DNA from 4 places in the Aureimonas sp. OT7 genome. Region 2 is predicted to be linked to each of the others. Evidence: riboswitches for the same ligand, from Rfam matches in the RefSeq annotation. Region 2 holds a riboswitch; each other region holds the start of a gene.
The links. Region 2 has a riboswitch for cobalamin ahead of IGS74_RS12395 (TonB-dependent receptor). Riboswitches for the same ligand answer to the same signal wherever they lie in the genome.
Positions count from the first base shown of each region.

Region 1 (4,749 bases), 250 kb from region 2:
CGGCAAGGCGCGCTCGCTGCGCAAGCGGGTGGCCAATTACACGCGTCTCGGCGGGCATACCAACCGCATAGCCCGCATGATCCGGGCAACGACCCATATGGAATTCGTCACGACCCGGACGGAGACGGAGGCGCTGCTGCTGGAGGCGAACCTCATCAAGAGGTTGCGCCCGCGCTTCAACGTGCTTCTGCGCGACGACAAATCCTTTCCGTACATACTCGTACCGGCCGATCACGAGGCACCCGCCATCCTGAAGCACCGGGGAGCGCGCGCGCGCAAGGGCCAGTATTTCGGGCCCTTCGCGTCGGCGGGGGCGGTTGGGCGCACGGTCAACGCGCTGCAGCGCGCCTTTCTTTTGCGGACATGCACCGACAGCGTCTACCAGACGCGCACCCGCCCGTGCCTGCTGTTCCAGATCAAGCGTTGCTCAGGCCCCTGCACGGGGGAAATCTCGCTTAGCGACTACGCGCGCCTCGTCGACGAGACGAAGGACTTTCTATCCGGGCGTTCGACCCAGGTTCGCCAATCCCTTGCCTCGGCGATGCAGGATGCGTCCGCCGACCTGGATTTCGAGCGCGCGGCCATCTACCGCGACCGCCTGTCGGCCCTGTCCCACATCCAGAGCCACCAGGGGATCAACCCGCAAGGCGTCGACGAGGCCGACGTGTTCGCCATGCACCAGGAAGGCGGCCTGACCTGTATCCAGGTCTTCTTCTTCCGCACGGGACAGAACTGGGGAAACCGCGCCTATTTCCCGAAGGCCGATCCGAGTATCGAACCGGCGGAGGTGCTGTCCGCGTTCGTGGCGCAGTTTTACGACGACAAGCCTCCGGCGGCGCAGGTGATGCTGCCCATCGAGGTGGAAGAGCAGGATCTGCTGGCCGACGCCCTGTCGGCGCGCGCCGGCCGGCGCGTGCGCATAAGAGTACCGGCGCGCGGCTCCAAACGCGACCTCGTCGACCATGCCGCCGCCAACGCCCGGGAAGCGCTGGGCCGTCGCCTTGCCGAGACGTCGACGCAGGGGCGCCTTCTGGAAGGCCTGCGCGAGACGTTCAAGCTCGCCTACACGCCGCGCCGCATCGAAGTGTTCGACAATTCCCACATCATGGGCAACCAGGCTGTCGGCGCGATGGTCGTGGCAGGGCCGGACGGCTTTGCCAAGAACCAGTATCGCAAGTTCAACATCCGCTCGACCGAGATTACGCCGGGAGACGATTTCGGCATGATGCGCGAGGTGATGTCGCGGCGTTTCGCAAGGCTCATCAAGGATCACGGCGAAGCGGGCCCGGTCGCCCCGCCCGAAGACCCCGAAAGCGCCGCGGAGGCGGACATGCCCGCCTGGCCGGACCTTGTCCTCATCGATGGCGGCAAGGGCCAGGTTGCGGCGGTCCGCGAAATCCTGGAGGGGCTCGGCATCGCCGACAAGGTCACCACCATCGGCGTCGCCAAGGGCGTGGACCGTGACGCCGGGCGTGAACGCTTCGTCATACCGGGTCGGGAAAGCTTCACCCTGCCCCCGCGCGATCCAGTCCTGTATTTCGTTCAGCGCCTGCGGGACGAAGCGCACCGCTTCGCCATAGGCACCCACCGCGCGCGCCGCTCCAAGGAATTGACGCGCAACCCGCTCGACGAGATCGCCGGGATCGGGCCGGCGCGCAAACGCGCCCTGCTGCAGCATTTCGGAACGGCCAAGGCCGTCTCCCGCGCGGCCCTGAGCGACCTGCGCAAGGTGGACGGCATTTCAGAGGCCATGGCGCGGCTGGTCTACGATCATTTCAACGGCGGCTGAAGATCGACTTCCATGCCTTGACGTATGGCCCCACGAGCGGTTCAAAGGGCCAACGAACTGCGGACGGTAACCATGGCATCCAAGGCACTCAACCTGCCGAACATCCTGACGTATGCGCGCATCATCGCGGTGCCGCTGGTCGTCCTGTGCTTCTTCGTGGAGGGGCGGCTGCACGGGTCCGACACGGCGCGCTGGTGGGCTGTCTTCCTGTTCGCCACGGCCAGCCTCACCGACTGGCTCGACGGCTATCTGGCGCGCGCATGGCAACAGACCTCGACCATCGGCCGCATGCTGGACCCCATCGCCGACAAGCTTCTCGTGGCGGCCGCGCTTCTGGTTCTGGCGGCCGACGGCACCATTGCCGGCTGGAGCATCTGGGCCGCCATCGTGATCCTGTGCCGGGAAATCCTCGTATCCGGCCTGCGCGAATACCTGGCCGAGCTGAAGGTGAGCGTTCCGGTGACGCGGCTGGCCAAGTGGAAGACGGCGGCGCAGATGGTGGCCATCGCCTTCCTGCTGGCGGGCCCGGCCGGAGACCAGATTTTCCCCTATGTCACGGAACTCGGCATATTCTTCCTCTGGATCGCGGCGCTGATCACCCTTTATACCGGCTATGATTATTTCCGAGCGGGCCTGCGCCATATCGACGTCTGACCGGGAGGTCGCGCCATGAAACTCGCCTATTTCGCATCCATCCGGGAGCGCATCGGCCTTGCCGGCGAGGATGTTTCCCTGCCGGCCGACATCGGCACCGTGGCCGACCTGATACGCTGGCTGGAAGGCCGCGGCGAAAATTATGCGCAGGCCCTGAAGACGCCCCAGCTCGTGCGTGTCGCGCTAGATCATGAGCATGCACGGCACGATGCGCCGCTGGCCCGCGTTCGGGAAGTCGCGTTCTTCCCGCCGATGACGGGGGGATGACATGGCACTCGTCCGCGTCCAGGCCGAGCGCATCGATTTCGCGCAAGCGGCGTCCACGCTGCCCTCCGACGGCTCGTTCGGCGCGCTGGTCAGCTTTACCGGATACTGCCGCGACGAAGCCGGGCGCCTCGCCGCGCTCGAGATAGAGCACTACCCGGGCATGGCAGAAGGGCAGATCGGCAAGATCGCCGAATCCGTCGCCGCACGCTGGCCGCTGGCCGGCTGGGCCATCATCCATCGCTTCGGCATGATTCTGCCCGGCGAGGAGATCGTCTTCGTTGCCTGCGCTTCGCAGCATCGGCAAGCCGCCTTCGAGGCCGCGTCCTGCATCATGGATTTCATGAAGACCGAGGCGCCGTTCTGGAAACGCGAGCATCTCGTGGATGGCAGCGTAGGCGCATGGGTAGAGGCCCGCGATACCGACGCCGCCGCAACGGACCGATGGCACAGGCTTTGAGCCGCAGCCAGCATTGCGGTTGTGAAGGCCCGCGCCGTCTGGTAGCGACATCGGTGCCGGTTTCCGCAAGGAATTGAAAGGGAATCCGTAGCTGGCCTCAAGGCCGGCCAAACGGAACTGCCCCCGCAACTGTAGGCGGTGAGCGCCGCGCGATTTCGTCACTGGGGATCCCCCGGGAAGGCCGCGCAAGCTTCGACCCGCCAGTCAGGAGACCTGCCGGCACGAACAGCAACGCGAACTGGGCGGGGTTGCCCAGGAAGGTGTCGACATGGCGAATTTCAATCGGGCCCGCGCCCGGACTTTCATCTCCTCGCTCGCATTGGCGGCGTGCCTGGGCTTCTCTGCCCAGGCTACGGCGCAAACGACCTATCCGCTGACGCTGCAAAACTGCGGTGTCGATATCCGGTTCGAGGCCGTGCCGGACAGCGTCGTCGCCGTCGGCCAGGCCGTCACCGAGATTCTTTATTCGCTCGACTTGCAGGAGAAGGTTGCCGGCACGGCAGTCTGGTTCACCGACGTCCTTCCGCAATTCGAGGAGGCAAACGCCGGAATCGAGCGCCTTGCCGACAACGATCCGAGCTTCGAAAGCGTCGTCGCCAAACGTCCGGGGCTGGTTGCCGCGCAATATGAATGGCATGTCGGCCCTCAGGGCATCGTAGCGACTCGCGAGCAATTCTCCGATCTTGGCATTCCCACCTATATCCTGCCGTCCGACTGCGTCGGCAAGGACAACACCGCGGGCTCCGATGGAACGCGGACCGCCATGTATTCCATGGACACTCTCTACCAGGGCATTACGGAGCTCGCCGACATTCTTGCCGTACCCGAGCGCGGCCGGGCCCTGGTGGCCGACCTGCGCAACCGGGAAAGCACGGCCATCGAGACGGCACAGGCGCTGGGGATGGACGATGTCAGCGCCATGTTCTGGTTCTCCTCTCCCGAGCTTTCGGGGGATCCGTTCGTTGCCGGAAGCAAGGGGCCTCCCGCAACGATGATGGATGCGCTTGGGCTGCGCAATATCATCGAAAGCGACGAGGAGTGGCCCCTCGTAAGCTGGGAAACCATCGCCCGCGCCGACCCATCCATCATCGTGGTGGCCAGCATGGACCGGCGCCGCTTCGAGGCCGACGACTACGAGAAGAAGCTGGAGTTCCTGCGCACCGACCCGGTTGCCAGCCAGATGGACGCGGTCCGCAACGATCGTATCGTCGTGCTGGACGCGCATGCGATGGACCCTTCCATCCGCAACATCGCGGCACTGGAAACCCTTGCCGACGCCTTGTCCAAGCTCGACGCACGGTGACGGCAGCCGGTATCGCAAGGGCGCGGCCCGCGACGCCCATTGCCTGGGCGGGCGCGGGCGTCGCGATCCTGACGGCGGCGATCCTTGCCGGTATAATCATCGGTGAAACGCCCTTGCCGCCGTCGCTTGTCGGCTCCGTCCTCGCCAACAAGCTTTTCGGCGCCGCCCATGCGGTGGACGCCATCGATTCCGGTATAGTCTGGAACTACCGCATGCCACGCACGCTGGTTGCCGCGGCATGCGGTGCCGGGTTGGCGCTGGCCGGCGTGGTCCTGCAAT
Region 1 covers NZ_CP062167.1:2,838,919-2,843,667, forward strand. The annotation lists gene uvrC (excinuclease ABC subunit UvrC) at 1-1,789, shown strand, start outside; gene pgsA (CDP-diacylglycerol--glycerol-3-phosphate 3-phosphatidyltransferase) at 1,862-2,443, shown strand; gene moaD (molybdopterin converting factor subunit 1) at 2,459-2,710, shown strand; gene IGS74_RS13570 (molybdenum cofactor biosynthesis protein MoaE) at 2,712-3,167, shown strand; cobalamin riboswitch at 3,208-3,403, shown strand; gene IGS74_RS20295 (ABC transporter substrate-binding protein) at 3,436-4,470, shown strand; gene IGS74_RS20300 (iron ABC transporter permease) at 4,509-4,749, shown strand, end outside.
Region 1: linked by a shared signal. The riboswitch ahead of IGS74_RS20295 (ABC transporter substrate-binding protein) and the one ahead of IGS74_RS12395 (TonB-dependent receptor) in region 2 are both predicted to bind cobalamin.

Region 2 (4,749 bases):
GCCGTGGATCGTGGACGTACCGTCCAGGTTGATGGACGTCGTACCCGCTCCCTGGATCAGGTCGGTAATGCGCTGGTTGAAATAGGTTGCTTCGATCGACAGCGCATCGCGCAGGATCCACTGGTCCAAGCCGATGTCCCAGCCTTCCGCCTTTTCCGGCTTCAGGTCGGGGTTTCCGCGATAGGTGCCGTCATAGCCGAACAGTTCGAACAAGGAAGGGTTCTTGATACCCGTACCATAGGAGCCGCGCAGTTTCGTTCCGGTCCGCGACAGATCGTAGGCCGCGGTGCCCCGCCATGTGGTGGCATCGGCGAAACGCTCGTTCATGTCGTGGCGCACCGCCCCGGTCAGGAACAGCGCGTCCGCGATACCGAGTTGGTACTGGCCGACCAGCCCGCTCTGGCCGGTGGAGCGGTCGAAGCTGGAGTATGCACCGTCCACTTCGGCGGATTCTTCCTCGTGCTCGGCAAGGAAGGTCAGCGTATGGTCCAGGCGCGCGGCCTCCTGCGCCAGGAAGACGTTGGATTGATAGTCCACCTTGGTCCGGTCGCCGACATAATCGTCGGTGCGGGACCTATCGGTGAAGTAGCGCAGCGTCGAATGGCTGCGGCTGATGCCGGCGACGTGCTGCCAGCGCCCGTCCAGCGTATCCAGCCGGGCCTGCACACGTCCGTACATCTGCCGGCCGCGTGTCGCGGCGTCCGCATCGGCCGGCAGGCCGTCGGCGAACCCATCCGCGTCGGCCCGATGGTCCGTCACGCGGCCCACCATGTCGAACCGCAGGTCCTGCGTGGCATCGAAGCCGAGTTTGGCGAAGCCCGTGACGTTGTCATAACCGTCGCGCTCAAGGTTGCCGCGCCACTCGGACGCGCTCGAGGCGCCGTCCGTGCGGTAGCCGCCGAGGCTGCCGAAAAAGTCGGCGCCGCCCGAAGCGCCGCCGATGGACAGGAGGCCGCTGGCCGTGCCCATGCTACCACCTTCCAGGCGTGCCGAAGCGGACGTCCGGCCCTCGCCCTTGCGGGTGACGATGTTGACGACGCCGCCGATGGCGTCGGACCCGTAGAGCGCACTCTGCGGACCGCGCAGCACCTCGATCCGCTCCACATCGTCGGCAAGCATGTTGGCGAAATCGTACTCGCCGCCACTGGCGGGATCGTTCACCTCGATGCCGTCGATGAGCACGAGCGTCTGGTTGCCCTCGGCGCCGCGCAGCCGAACCTGGGTCAGGCCGCCCACCGTGCCCGTGCGGCTCAGGCCCACCCCCGGCACGCTCCGCAACGCGTCGGCCACGAAGCGCACCTGCCGCCGCTCCAGTTCGGCCCTGTCGATGACGGTGACGGCGCTGCCGACGGCGCGCGCCGGCGTCGACGTCCGGTTGGCCGTGACGATGACGGGGTCCAGCGCGATCGCCGCCGGCAGCAAACTGATCTGTGCGCTGGCGGCGGACGAAATGGCGATAAGAGCCGAGCCTGTCAGGCAGGCAGCAAGGCGGATGGACAAGGCAACCTCGTTAACATCGTTTCCGGTTGCATCGAACGAGGTCCGGCCCTGTCGAGGCACCCCGCCCGACATGTTCGCGTGCAACCACGGCTGACGGCAGGTCTCCTGGCTCGCGGGTCCTTCCGCCGTGCCGCCTTCCCGGGGGCGCTGGCCCCAGTGGCATAATGGCAAGGCAGTCTCCGCCTACAGTTGCGGGGGCAGCCGCAGCATGGCCGGATGGCGCACTGCGTTCCCTTTGAAGCCCTTTCGGGGCACCGTCGCGCGGCACAATAGACACGGTACCGCGGCCTCACAAGCATCCACAGGATAAGGGATGGCTGACTTTCTGGTTGTGCTGCCGCAACGCAACTGTAACAAGGAGATGAGGGGCCGGTCCGGTCAGCGCGGAGTGCAAGGATGGCGCATAGTTTTCGGCAAGACCGTCCGACGGGGCGTGACGGACCGAGAATCCTGATCTACAGCCACGACACGTTCGGCCTTGGCCATCTTCGGCGTTGCCGCGCCATCGCCAACCGGCTGGTCGGGTCGATGGATGACGCCTCAATCGTCATCATTTCCGGCTCTCCCATCATCGGCCGCTTCGACTTCGAGGACGGCGTCGATTACGTACGCGTGCCGGGCGTGGTCAAGCTGCCGAATGGCGGGTACACAACCTCCAATCTGCGCCTGTCGCTGGACGAGACCGTGCAGATCCGCCGCTCCGTCATCATGGCAACGGCGCGCAGCCTGAACCCCGACCTCCTGATCGTCGACAAGGAGCCCGCCGGCTTCCGCGACGAGTTGCTGCCGACGCTGGAGCACCTGAAGGCGACAGGCGCGCGCATCGTGCTGGGCCTGCGCGACGTCCTGGACGATGCCGCAGTGATCGTGCCCGAATGGGAGCGCAAGGGCGCGACCGAGGCGCTTTCTGCCTTCTACGACAACGTCTGGGTCTACGGCCTTCCCGAGATCCACGAGCCGCTGGCGCCCTTTTCCCTGCCCGAGCGGCTGCAAAACGAAATCATCTATACCGGCTATCTCCGGCGCGACCTGCCCCAGGTCTCCGCGACGGCGGCCTACCCATCCATCACCTGCAAACCCTATGTGCTCGTTACGACGGGCGGTGGCGGCGACGGCGAAGGGCTGATCGACTGGACCCTTTCGGCCTACGAGGCCGACCGGTCCCTGCCCCTTGGCGCGCTCATCGTCTTCGGCCCCTTCGTGCCGCCCGATCAGCGTGCCGCCTTCATGGAGCGCGTGGCCCGCCTGCCCGACGTGGAAGCGATCACCTTCGATTCCAGAATCGAGCACCTCATCGCCAACTCCGAAGGCATCATCGCCATGGGTGGCTACAACACGTTCTGCGAGATCCTGTCCTTCGACAAACGATCCGTGATCGTGCCGCGCCGCACGCCGCGCATGGAACAGACCATCCGCGCCGAGCGGGCCGCCGAGCTGGGCCTCATCACGTGCCTGGACGGTGCCGGGCTGGAAGACGGCGCCCACCGCAACCCGCATTTGATGGCAGAAGCCATCCGCGCCCTTCCCGGACGCCCGAAACCTTCGGAAAAGACCCTGCCAAGGCTGCTTGATGGACTGGATACAATCGACGCAACGGTGCGAGGCTGGTTCCCCAGCCCCTCGAAAGAAACGGCCCGAACCGCAAGCCGGTAGAATTGCCGTCGTCCTGAAGGGCTATCCCCGGCTTTCGGAAACCTTCATCGCACAGGAAATCCTGGGGCTGGAGCAACTGGGCTTTTGTCTGGATATCTGGTCGTTGCGGCGCCCGACGGACCGTGCGCGCCACCCGATGCACGAGCAGATCGCGGCGCCTGTCTACTACCTGCCGGAATATCTGAAGGACGATCCGCTGCGCGTCCTGCGCGGCGTACTGGCGCTGCCACGCCAGAAGGGCCTTGGCCGCTTCGTCCGCACGGCGCTTGCCGACCTGCGCCGAGATCCGAGCCCCAACCGGCTGCGGCGCATCGGCCAGGCGGCGGTTCTGGCTCGGGAACTATCGCCGCAGATCACGCAAATCTACGCGCATTTCCTGCACACGCCGGCTTCCGTCGCACGCTATGCGGCGCAGCTCCGGCAACTGCCCTTCAGCTTTTCCGCCCATGCCAAGGATATCTGGACGACGCCGGACTGGGAAAAGCGCGAAAAGATCGCCGACAGCATCTGGGGAACCACCTGTACGCGGCAGGGCCACGACGAACTCGTGCGCCTGTCGCCGGGCGGCGACAAGAACCGCGTGCGCCTCGTCTATCATGGGCTGGACCTTCGTCGCTTTCCGGCACCGCCCGTCCGCGATGGCGGCGGAAACGGACGGGACACCCCCGTCCGGCTGGTCAGCATCGGCCGCCTGGTGGCCAAGAAGGGTTATGACGATCTCCTGCAGGCGCTCGCCATGTTGCCCAGGGAGCTGGACTGGCGCCTGACGCAGATCGGTGGGGGCGATCTGGCGAAGCCGCTTGCCGAAACGGCGGAGCGGCTGGGCCTGGCCGGCCGGATCGACTGGTTGGGAGCGCGCCCCCAAGGGCAGGTCATCGAGGCGCTACGCGCGGCAGACCTGTTCGTGCTGGCGTGCCGCGAGGGCGACGGCGGAGACCGGGACGGCCTGCCCAACGTCTTGATGGAGGCGGCCACGCAGGGCCTGCCCATCCTGTCGACGGACTTTGCCGGCGTGCCTGAGTTCGTCACCGATGGTGTGGAGGGGCTGCTGGTGCCGCCTCGGGACCCGGCGGCGCTGGCCGAGGCGCTGGAGCGGCTGATCGGGCGGCCTGCGTTGCGACTGCAACTGGGGGCGGCGGCCCGTGCCCGTGTGACGGGCGACTTTTCCGCCGACGCCGGCATCGGCAGGATCGCCGCGCTTCTATCGCACGGCGATGTCGATCAGCGGGCGGAAACGCGGGTCAGATAGGCTTCGGCCAGACGAGCATTCTCGCACTCGTCGGCGCGGTGGTGGCCCGCCACGCAGGAGGCGGTCACCTCGGCGCGCATCGGCTCGTTGGCCACCAGGCTGGCAACGCTTTCCGGAGGCGATTTGAGGAAGAGAAGGCACAGGACGCCCGCGCCGATCGCCAGGCGGCAGCCTGTTTTCATTACCGTTGCAGAACCAGTCATCGTATCGTTTCGATCGCTCGGTGTTACTTGCGGCGGGCTATATGTCACCACTTTTTAACCATTGCAAGCCCCCGCGGCGACGGGGCCTTTCCGGGCCTGGTGCAGGCCCGGAAAGCGTTTTTAATCAAAGCTTTGCGCGTGCGA
Region 2 covers NZ_CP062167.1:2,591,589-2,596,337, forward strand. The annotation lists gene IGS74_RS12395 (TonB-dependent receptor) at 1-1,500, opposite strand, end outside; cobalamin riboswitch at 1,578-1,774, opposite strand; gene IGS74_RS12400 (glycosyltransferase) at 1,897-3,153, shown strand; gene IGS74_RS12405 (glycosyltransferase family 4 protein) at 3,071-4,402, shown strand; gene IGS74_RS12410 (hypothetical protein) at 4,375-4,584, opposite strand; gene yghU (glutathione-dependent disulfide-bond oxidoreductase) at 4,730-4,749, opposite strand, start outside.

Region 3 (4,749 bases), 1.5 Mb from region 2:
AGCGTATTCCGGCGCTGATCGCGCCGGCGAGCGCCGTTCATGGCCTGCTCGGCTGGGTATTGCTGGCGCTGATCCTTGGGCACATCGCCATGGTGGCCATGCACGAGGCGGTCTGGAAGGATCGGATCGCCGCGCGCATGGTCTGACGGGCTGACGAAGGCCCTACGGCACCGACCGGTTCACGCCCCCATGAAGGCGCGGAACCGGTCCGCCCAGTCCTTGTGCCAGCGTGATAGCGGCGGCCGGTTGCGGATCACGTCCTCGGCCGCCCATTGGATCCGCTTTTCGTCGATGTCGCGCGTGACCTCGTTGTCGGGGCAGAGGATGTAGAAATCGCCGTCCGACAGACGCGCCATCATGAAATCCACCGTCTCCTCCGCCGTCCAGGCGGCATCCGGCTTGTCCCGACGCCCGCGGGCCGTCAACCCGGTGAAGACGAAACCGGGGATCAGCAGGGCCGCCGTCACAACGCCTCCCTCACGCTCCCGCAGCTCATGCGCCAGCGCCTCGGTGAACGTCTTAACCCCGGCCTTCGAGACATTGTAGGCAGGGTCGCCGGGCGGCGTGGTGATGCCCTGCTTGGACCCCGTATTGATGATCAGGCCCGGTTCGCCATGCTCCAGCATGGCGGGTCCGAATGCCCGCGTACCATTGATGACCCCGCCCAGATTGACCGACAGGACGGCATCCCAGTTCCGTTCCTCGCCGAAGATCGAGGAGCCGGGTTGGATGCCGGCGTTGTTCATCAGCACATGGATCGGGCCCAGCGTCCGCTCCAGATGCGCGGCAGTCTTCGCCAGCCCGGCCCTGTCCGTCACGTCGCAGGCGGCCGCCGCCACATTGAGATCGGCGCCGGCCTCCTTCTCGAGCAGGTCCAGCGCCTCGGCCAGCGGCTCCATGTCCCGGTCCACGATGGCCACGTTCATGCCCTCGGCCAGGAACCGGCGGGCGGCGGCAAGGCCGATGCCGGCCGCCCCGCCCATCACGACCGCGTTGTGGTTGGGGACAATTGCGGGGTGCGGCATGAACAACTCCGGTGGATCAATCGTTTCGGTCCCGCCTTTTTCGGACAGGAGGCCCGCATTGGCAAGTTGCGGCCGGCGAGCCGACTGATTATCGTGACGCCCGATGGTCCCGTACCGCACCCTGCGGCTTCGGGCTAAGAGGGAATGCGAAGGGCCGACCCAATCCGGGGGCCCGTATCGTAGCCGACCCCGCGACTGTAGAGCGGAGAGGTTGTTCCACCGGCATGCCGGAAACGCCACTGGGCCACCGCCCGGGAAGGCAGGAAGCAACCGCTGACCCGCGAGCCAGGAGACCTGCCATCGCTGAAGAGCGGCAATCCTGCCGCCGTCACGGAGGTTGAACCTTATGACCGCGCATTCCGCGTCGCAGACGCATGCTTCTTCGTCAGGGCGCATCGCAACCGCGCTCTTTGCCCTCGTTCTCGGTGCCTTCTTCGTCTATGGCGCGGGCTTCGCCGCCGCCGACGCGCTGCATGACACCGCACACGACGCGCGCCACGCCATGGGCCTTCCCTGCCACTGAACCGGGATACAAGGAACGCACCATGCTGGCACGAACCCTTATCGCGGCCCTCCTGGCCGGAATGCTGGCTGGCCTGGCGATCACGCCGGTCCAGTCGCTGAAGACAACTCCGCTCATCCTTGCCGCCGAAGTCTTCGAGGACGGCGGCGCACCTGCCCACGACCATGCTGCCGGCCTTTCCCTCGTTACGCCCGCCATGGCCCATGGCGGCGAGGGCGAGGAAAGCGCCACGCTGGTCGCCAGCCGCCTCGGTGGCACGGCGATGGCCAATATCGTGCTGGGCGCCGGCTTCGCACTGCTGCTGGCAGCAGCCAGCCTGGCCTTCGACAAACCGCTCACGGCCCGCAATGGCGCGGTCTGGGGCCTTGCCGGTTTCGGCGTGCTGACGCTCGCCCCCGCGCTGGGCCTGCCGCCCGAGCTGCCGGCAATGCCCGCCGCCGACCTCGGGGCGCGGCAAGCCTGGTGGTTGATGGCCGTGCTGTGCACCGGCGGGGGCCTGGCCGGCATCGTCCTGTCGCGGCGCACATGGCAACGCCTGCTCGGCCTCGTGCTGATCGCGGCGCCCCTGTTCGTGCCGGCGCCGCACCCAGCGGAGCTCGCGAGCCCCATTCCGCCCAGCCTGGCGGCGGAGTTCGCCGTGGCGTCGCTGGCAACGTCCGCACTGTTCTGGGTGCTGATCGGCCTGTTCTCCGGATTGGTGCTCGACGCGATCCGGCGCACCGCCAGTCCGCACCCGGCGTGAGGCGATCCGTTTTCGTGCTCGGCGGAGCGCGCTCCGGCAAGAGCGCCTTCGCCGAGCGGCTTGCCGACGCCAGTGAGCTCGAGCGGGTCTACATCGCCACGGGGCAGGCCTTCGACGCCGAGATGGCGGCCCGCATCGAGGCGCATCGGCGCTCTCGCGGCGCCGGCTGGCGCACCGTGGAAGCACCGTGCGATCTGGCGCAGGCCATCGGCGCCGAGGCACGCCACGACCGCGTCCTGCTGGTGGACTGCCTGACGCTGTGGCTCAGCAACATCCTTCTGGCGGATCGCGACATCGCCGCCGCCACCGAAGACCTGTGCCGGATGCTGGCAGCGGCGGATGGGACGATCATTCTCGTGTCCAACGAGGTCGGCCTTTCGATCGTGCCGGAAAACGCGCTGGCCCGCGCCTTCCGCGACCATTCCGGCCGCATGAACCAGACCATCGCAGCACTGGCCGACGAAGCCTGGTTCGTTGCCGCGGGGCTGCCGCTGAAACTGAAAGGATAGAAGACATGGCCCACAAGATCCCCGCAACGGTCATCACCGGCTTTCTCGGCGCCGGAAAGACGACGCTGATCCGCAATCTTCTCGCCGATGCCGGCGGCCGGCGCATTGCCCTCATCATCAACGAGTTCGGCGATCTGGGCGTCGACGGAGACGTGCTCCGCGCCTGTGCCGGCACCGCCTGCCGGGAAGAGGATATCGTGGAGCTGACGAATGGCTGCATCTGCTGCACCGTCGCCGACGACTTCATCCCCACGATGACGAAGCTTCTGGAGCGCGACGAGAAGCCCGATCACATCGTCATCGAGACATCGGGGCTGGCGCTGCCGCAGCCGCTGGTCGCCGCCTTCAACTGGCCCGGCATCCGCGAACAGGTGACCGTCGATGGCGTCGTCACCGTTATCGACACGGCGGCCGTCGCCGCCGGCCGCTTCGCCGACGACGAGGCGCGTGTGGCTGCGCAGCGCGCGGCCGACGACAGCCTCGATCACGACAACCCGCTGGAAGAACTGTTCGAGGACCAGATCCGGGCCGCCGACCTTATCGTACTCAACAAGGCCGACCTGGTGGATGCCGCGGCGTTGGACGGGGTGCGGATGCAGGTGGAGCGCGAAGCCGGCCGCAAGCTGCCCATCCTGACGGCGGAGGGCGGCAGGCTGCCGGCCGACGTGCTGATCGGCCTTCAGTCCGGCACCGAATCGCTGATCGCCGGGCGTCGGTCGCATCATGAGATACATCATGCCGACGGACACGAGCACGACCACGAGGATTTCGACAGCTTCCGGGTGGATTTGGGGGCGGTCCCCTCGCGCGAGGCGCTGGAAGACGCTCTCAGGACCGTCATCGCACGGTACGACATTCTCCGCCTGAAAGGGTTCGCCAGTATAGAGGGCAAGCCGATGCGCCTGCAGGTGCAGGCGGTGGGCAACCGTATCGACAGCTATTTCGACCGTCCCGCCGGCCAGGACGAAGGGACGCGCCTTGTGGTCATCGGCCTGCATGACAGGCTGGACGATGACGCCCGCAAGGCCATCACCGCGCATCTGGAGACGCTGACGACACGCGCGGCGGCCTGACCAAATGCACCTGCTGCTGGCGGAAAAGGGCTCTCTTGCAGAAACCGCCGAGGCGGTCGATCTCGGCCAGTCTCCGGGCGAAATCGTTGTTCTGTCAGCCGCCGATACGGAGCTGGCCGCCCTGTCTTCGGCGGCGCGCCGCCTGAACCTCGCACCGGGCCGCCTGCGGCTGGCCAATCTGATGCGGCTGACGCATCCCATGTCGGTGGACACCTATGTGGAGCGGACCTTGTCGCATGCGCGCCTCGTTGTCGTGCGACTTCTGGGGGGCATCGGCTACTGGCCCTATGGCGTGGATGCAGTGCGGGCGGCCGCGCAGCGCAACGGCTTCGCTCTGGCCTTGCTGCCGGGCGACGACCGGCCGGACCCGGCGCTGGACGCCGCCGGCACGCTTGCGCCATCGGTTTGCGAACGGCTGGCGGCGTATCTGCGGGAAGGCGGCCCCGACAACGCGATGCACTTCCTTGAAGCCTGCGGAGCTGCGATCGGCGACGGGACATGGCCGCCGGATGCCCGCCCCCTGTTGCGGGCCGGCCTTATGGAGCGCGTATCGCGCGCCGCGCCGGGAGCGCCGGTGGCGTCCGTGGTCTTCTACCGCGCGCTGATGCAGAGCGGCCAGACGGACGCGATCGAAGCGCTGTGCGAAGGTCTGGAGCGCCGCGGCCTGCGGGCCCTGCCCGTCTTCGTATCCAGCCTCAAGGATGCCGTCACGCAGGAGACGGTGCGCCATCTCTTCGCGGCATCCCCACCCGATGTCGTGCTGAACTGCACGGGCTTCGCCGTATCGCCGGCCGGACAGGCGCACAGTCCCACGGTGCTCGATGAGCAGGGCGCCCCGGTCATCCAGTGCGTTCTGGCGGGCACGAGCAAAGAGGCG
Region 3 covers NZ_CP062167.1:4,061,920-4,066,668, forward strand. The annotation lists gene IGS74_RS19460 (cytochrome b) at 1-146, shown strand, start outside; gene IGS74_RS19465 (SDR family oxidoreductase) at 180-1,025, opposite strand; cobalamin riboswitch at 1,113-1,342, shown strand; gene IGS74_RS19470 (CbtB-domain containing protein) at 1,372-1,548, shown strand; gene IGS74_RS19475 (CbtA family protein) at 1,571-2,290, shown strand; gene cobU (bifunctional adenosylcobinamide kinase/adenosylcobinamide-phosphate guanylyltransferase) at 2,287-2,799, shown strand; gene cobW (cobalamin biosynthesis protein CobW) at 2,805-3,872, shown strand; gene cobN (cobaltochelatase subunit CobN) at 3,877-4,749, shown strand, end outside.
Region 3: linked by a shared signal. The riboswitch ahead of IGS74_RS19470 (CbtB-domain containing protein) and the one ahead of IGS74_RS12395 (TonB-dependent receptor) in region 2 are both predicted to bind cobalamin.

Region 4 (4,749 bases), 210 kb from region 2:
AAGGCCGGTGGCGGACTCGGCCGTAGCGGAGTCCGTTCGTTCGATAAGGTCGAGCATTAGTTTGTTATCCCAAGTCTTTGGCGAATAATGGTTACTGGCAGGCTTCGCAATCCGGATCGTCGATGGCGCAGGCCATCGGCGCGGACACCGCCACCGCATTCAGCTTTCCGTCGCTGCGTGTCAGCGTCGATTTCTCGACATGGCTGGCGGAGCGTGTGCGCAGGTAGTAGGTCGTCTTGAGGCCGGACCTCCAGGCCGAGCGGTAGAGGGCATCCAGCGCCTTGCCCGACGGGTTCGCCAGATAGAGGTTCAGCGACTGCGCCTGGTCCAGCCATTTCTGGCGGCAGGCCGCGGCCGCCACGAGCCAACGGCTTTCGATCTCGAAGGCCGTGGCATACAGGTGCCGGAGGTCGTCTGGCACGCGGTCGATGGGCCCGAGCGAGCCGTCGTAATATTTCAGGTCCGAGATCATGACGTCGTCCCACAGGCCACGGGCCTTCAGGTCGCGGACGAGATAGGGGTTCACCACCGTGAAATCGCCCGACATGTTCGCCTTGACGAACAGGTTCTGGTAGGTCGGCTCGATCGACTGCGAGACGCCACAGATATTGGAAATCGTGGCCGTGGGCGCGATGGCCATGCAATTGGAGTTGCGCATGCCCTGGGCGCGAACCCTCTGGCGCAGGGCATCCCAGTCCAGCCGTGCGGAACCGTCGAAGGCCGCGCCGCGCGCCTCGCCGAGAAGGCCGAGCGAGTCGATGGGCAGGATGCCCTGCGACCAGAGCGAGCCCTCGTAGCTTTCGTAGCGCCCCCGCTCGGCGGCCAGGTCGCTGGAGGCGGCGATGGCGTGCCAGGAGATCAGTTCCATGCTCTCGTCGGCAAACCGCACCGCCGCCTTGCTGGCATAGGGAATGCGCAACGCCTGCAACGCATCCTGGAAACCCATGAGGCCGAGGCCGACAGGGCGGTGCCGCAGGTTCGAGCGGCGTGCTTCCGGAATGGTGTAGAAGTTGATGTCGATCACATTGTCCAGCATCCGCATCGCCGTGCGCACCGTGTCGGCGACACGGTCCGCATCGAGCCCGTCGTCGGACAGGTGCGCGACGAGGTTGACCGAGCCGAGGTTGCAGACCGCCACTTCGTCGGCGGATGTGTTGAGGGTAATCTCCGTGCACAGGTTGGACGAATGGATGGTACCGGCATGGCGTTGCGGCGAGCGGATGTTGCACGCGTCCTTGAAGGTGATCCAGGGATGCCCCGTCTCGAACAGCATGGTCAGCATCCGCCGCCACAGATCGACGGCACGGACCTTGCGATGCACACGCACGCGGCCGCCTGCGGCATCCCGTTCAGCGGCCTCGTAGGCCGCCTTGAAGTCCGCGCCGTACAGATCGTGCAGGTGCGGCACCTCGTCCGGGGAAAACAAGGTCCATTCAGCGTCAGCCTCGACTCGCTCCATGAACAGGTCGGGCACCCAGTTGGCGGTATTCATATCGTGTGTCCGGCGGCGGTCGTCGCCGGTGTTCTTCCGCAGGTCGAGGAATTCCTCGATGTCGACATGCCATGTTTCCAGATAGGCGCAGACCGCGCCCTTGCGCTTGCCGCCCTGGTTGACGGCGATAGCGGTATCGTTGGCCACCTTCAGGAAAGGCACCACGCCCTGGCTTTTGCCGTTGGTGCCGCGGATATGCGCACCAAGACCCCGCACCGGCGTCCAGTCGTTGCCGAGGCCGCCGGAATACTTGGCCAGAAGGGCGTTATCCCGCACCGACTTGAAGATCTGGCTGAGATCGTCACCGATGGTGGTGAGGAAACAGGACGACAATTGCGGGCGCGGCGTGCCCGAATTGAACAGCGTCGGCGTCGACGCCATGAAGCGGAAGCTGGACAGAAGCTCGTAGAACTCGATGGCGCGCGCTTCCCGGTCCGTTTCGCGGACTGAAAGGCCCATGGCCACCCGCATGAAGAAGGCCTGCGGCAGCTCGAAGCGGGTACCGTTGCTGTGCAGGAGATACCGGTCGTACAGGGTCTGCAGCCCAAGAAACTGGAACTGCCGGTCGCGTTCCGGCTTCAGGGACGCACCGAGAACGGCGATATCGAAGCGCGCGAGCTCGGGGTCGATGAGCTGTTCCGCGACACCGCGGGCGAGGTAGCGCGAAAAGTAATCCGTATAGGCGTCCTGCATGTCGGCGGCAGTGGCGTTGGTCGGCACGCCCCTGACGAAGCTGAGCGCCTCGGCCCGGAGCTTGTCCATCAACAGGCGTGCGCTGGCGAAGGCATAGTCCGGATCGGTCTCGACAAGCGCCCGCGCCGCCAGGATCGGGGCGTCGGACAGCTCCTCGCGCGAGATGCCATCGTAAAGGTTGCGTTTGGTTTCGCGGACGATCAGCGCCGCATCCGCACCGGGCAACCCATCGACCGCCTCGGCCACGACGGCCGCCAGGCGGTCCATGTCGAGCGGCGTGGCGCCGCCATCCGGCTCGCGCACCACGATCGCCGGTGCGGCAGGCGCGGCCTGCGTTTCCAACCGCGCCCTGGCGCGCTCCTCCCGGTACAGGACATAGGCGCGGGCCACCTTGTGATGGCCGCCGCGCATCAGCGCCAGCTCGACCTGGTCCTGCACGTCCTCGATATGGATGACATGGTCACGGCCGGCGCGGCGCTGCACGGCCGAGGCAACCTGATCCGTCAGATCGTCGACGATGTCGTGCACGCGCGACGAACCGGCGGCCTCCCGGCCCTCGACGGCCAGGAAAGCCTTGGTGACGGCGATGCTGATCTTGCCGGCATCGAAGACGTCGCTCTGGCCGTTGCGCTTGACGACGCGCAGGGGACTGGCCTGCGCCTCCGAGGCCGGACGGACTGTCGGGAATTCTGCGGAAAGTGACATCGGCTGTTCCTGTCGAAGAGGATGGACAGGCCAGGCGGACACGTGCTGCATACCGGCGCCGCGAGACGCCGGGCAAGCTACACGATCCGCCGGGACACCCCGCCCAGGGAAAGGTTCATCGACACGGCAGGTCTCCTGGCTCACGGGTCGTCGCCGGCACCCGGCCTTCCCGGAGCCAGGCTCCAGTGGCGCGATTGGGTGCGGGCTACCCGTCTACAGTTGCGGGGACAGCTTCGGACTAACCATTTGAGCGGCGAACCGAATTCCCTCTTAGCTTCCATATCTTGTGTCTATGGAAGACCGTGACCACAACAGATTGTTTTACGCGGTCGCGGGTGTCAACCCGCCTTCGTCGGTTTTCCACCGCGCCGAAGCGTTCGGGAAAATTCTCGATTGTGGTTCAGCCCGTGCTGCGGCATTCAGGGCATCGTTGCAACAAACACCTGGTTCCGATGCCCATTTCCCAAAAGCAGTTCTATGCCCGCACATTCGCTTTCCTGGCGGCCGCGCTGCTTCTGCTTCTGGCGATCGTTGGCGGTTCGATGTATTTGACCCGGCTGACCCAGCAGAATTTCGATAAAGTCGTCATGACACGCGCGGTGCGGAGCGCGGCAGCTGACCTTTTGTCCCGCATCGTCGATGCCGAAACCGGCCAGCGCGGATATCTCCTGACACGTGACCAGCGTTACCTCGAGCCGTATCGCGAGCAGATCGGGTCCATCGCGCCCAGGGTCGAACGGCTGCAGGTGGCGATGGACGAGATGATGGGCGGCCGCGCGGACTTGTCGGAACTGAGCCAGCGTGTGACGGCCAAGACGGCGGAACTGGATTCCACCGTTTCGCTTGCGCTCAGCGGCCAGTATGACGCGGCCGTCGCAGAGGTGGCCGGCGGCGCCGGGCTCGCCCTCATGGACGAGATCCGAGGCCAGCTCGGCATGATTCTCGACCAGGCGGAAGCGCAATTGCAGGCCGGCATAGAGCGGCAGGAGAACATCGGGTCCACCTTGCGCCACGTCACGGTGATCGGCGCCATCGCCATCATCCTGATGGCCGCCGCCGCCGCCTGGACCATCCTGCGCTATACGCGGGAAGTCGCCGAGGCCCGCGCCGAAATCGAGGCCGCAAACACGGCTCTGGAAGCCCGCGTCCAAGAGCGCACCACCGACCTCATCAAGGCGAACGAGGAGATTCAGCGCTTCGCCTACATTGTGACGCATGATCTGCGCGCGCCGCTTGTGAACATCATGGGCTTCACCAGCGAACTGGAGGCGACGTTTTCGCCGGTGCGGGACTACATGGCCAGCCTGCCGCCAAGCGAGGAACCGCTGCGCCGCCATGCCGAGGAGGCGATCAACCAGGAGGTTCCCGAGGCCATCTCATTCATCCGCTCGTCGACCCGCAAGATGGACGGCCTCATCAACGCCATCCTGAAGATATCGCGGGAAGGGCGGCGCAGCCTGAAGCCGGAAAGGGTGGACCTTCGAGCCCTGGTGGAGACGGCGACGAATGCCGTGCACCATCAGGGTGCCGAGAACAACGGTGAGATCGAAACCGATGTCAAGGCGACGTCCATCGTCACCGACCGCCTGTCGCTTGATCAGATGCTGGGGAATCTGCTTGATAACGCAATCAAGTACCGCGAGCCGTCGCGTCCCTTGCGGATATCCGTCCGTACACGGAATGATTCCTACGGCCGCGTCGTCATTGAGGTCGAGGACAATGGACGGGGCATTTCGCCGGCTGACAATGAACGGGTGTTCGAGCTCTTCCGACGGTCGGGAAAACAGGATACTGCGGGTGAGGGGATCGGGTTGGCGCATGTGCGGACGCTGGCCCGCAACCTGGGCGGCGACATCGGC
Region 4 covers NZ_CP062167.1:2,383,310-2,388,058, forward strand. The annotation lists gene IGS74_RS11400 (ribonucleotide-diphosphate reductase subunit beta) at 1-57, opposite strand, end outside; gene IGS74_RS11405 (ribonucleoside-diphosphate reductase subunit alpha) at 92-2,890, opposite strand; cobalamin riboswitch at 2,998-3,210, opposite strand; gene IGS74_RS11410 (CHASE3 domain-containing protein) at 3,343-4,749, shown strand, end outside.
Region 4: linked by a shared signal. The riboswitch ahead of IGS74_RS11405 (ribonucleoside-diphosphate reductase subunit alpha) and the one ahead of IGS74_RS12395 (TonB-dependent receptor) in region 2 are both predicted to bind cobalamin.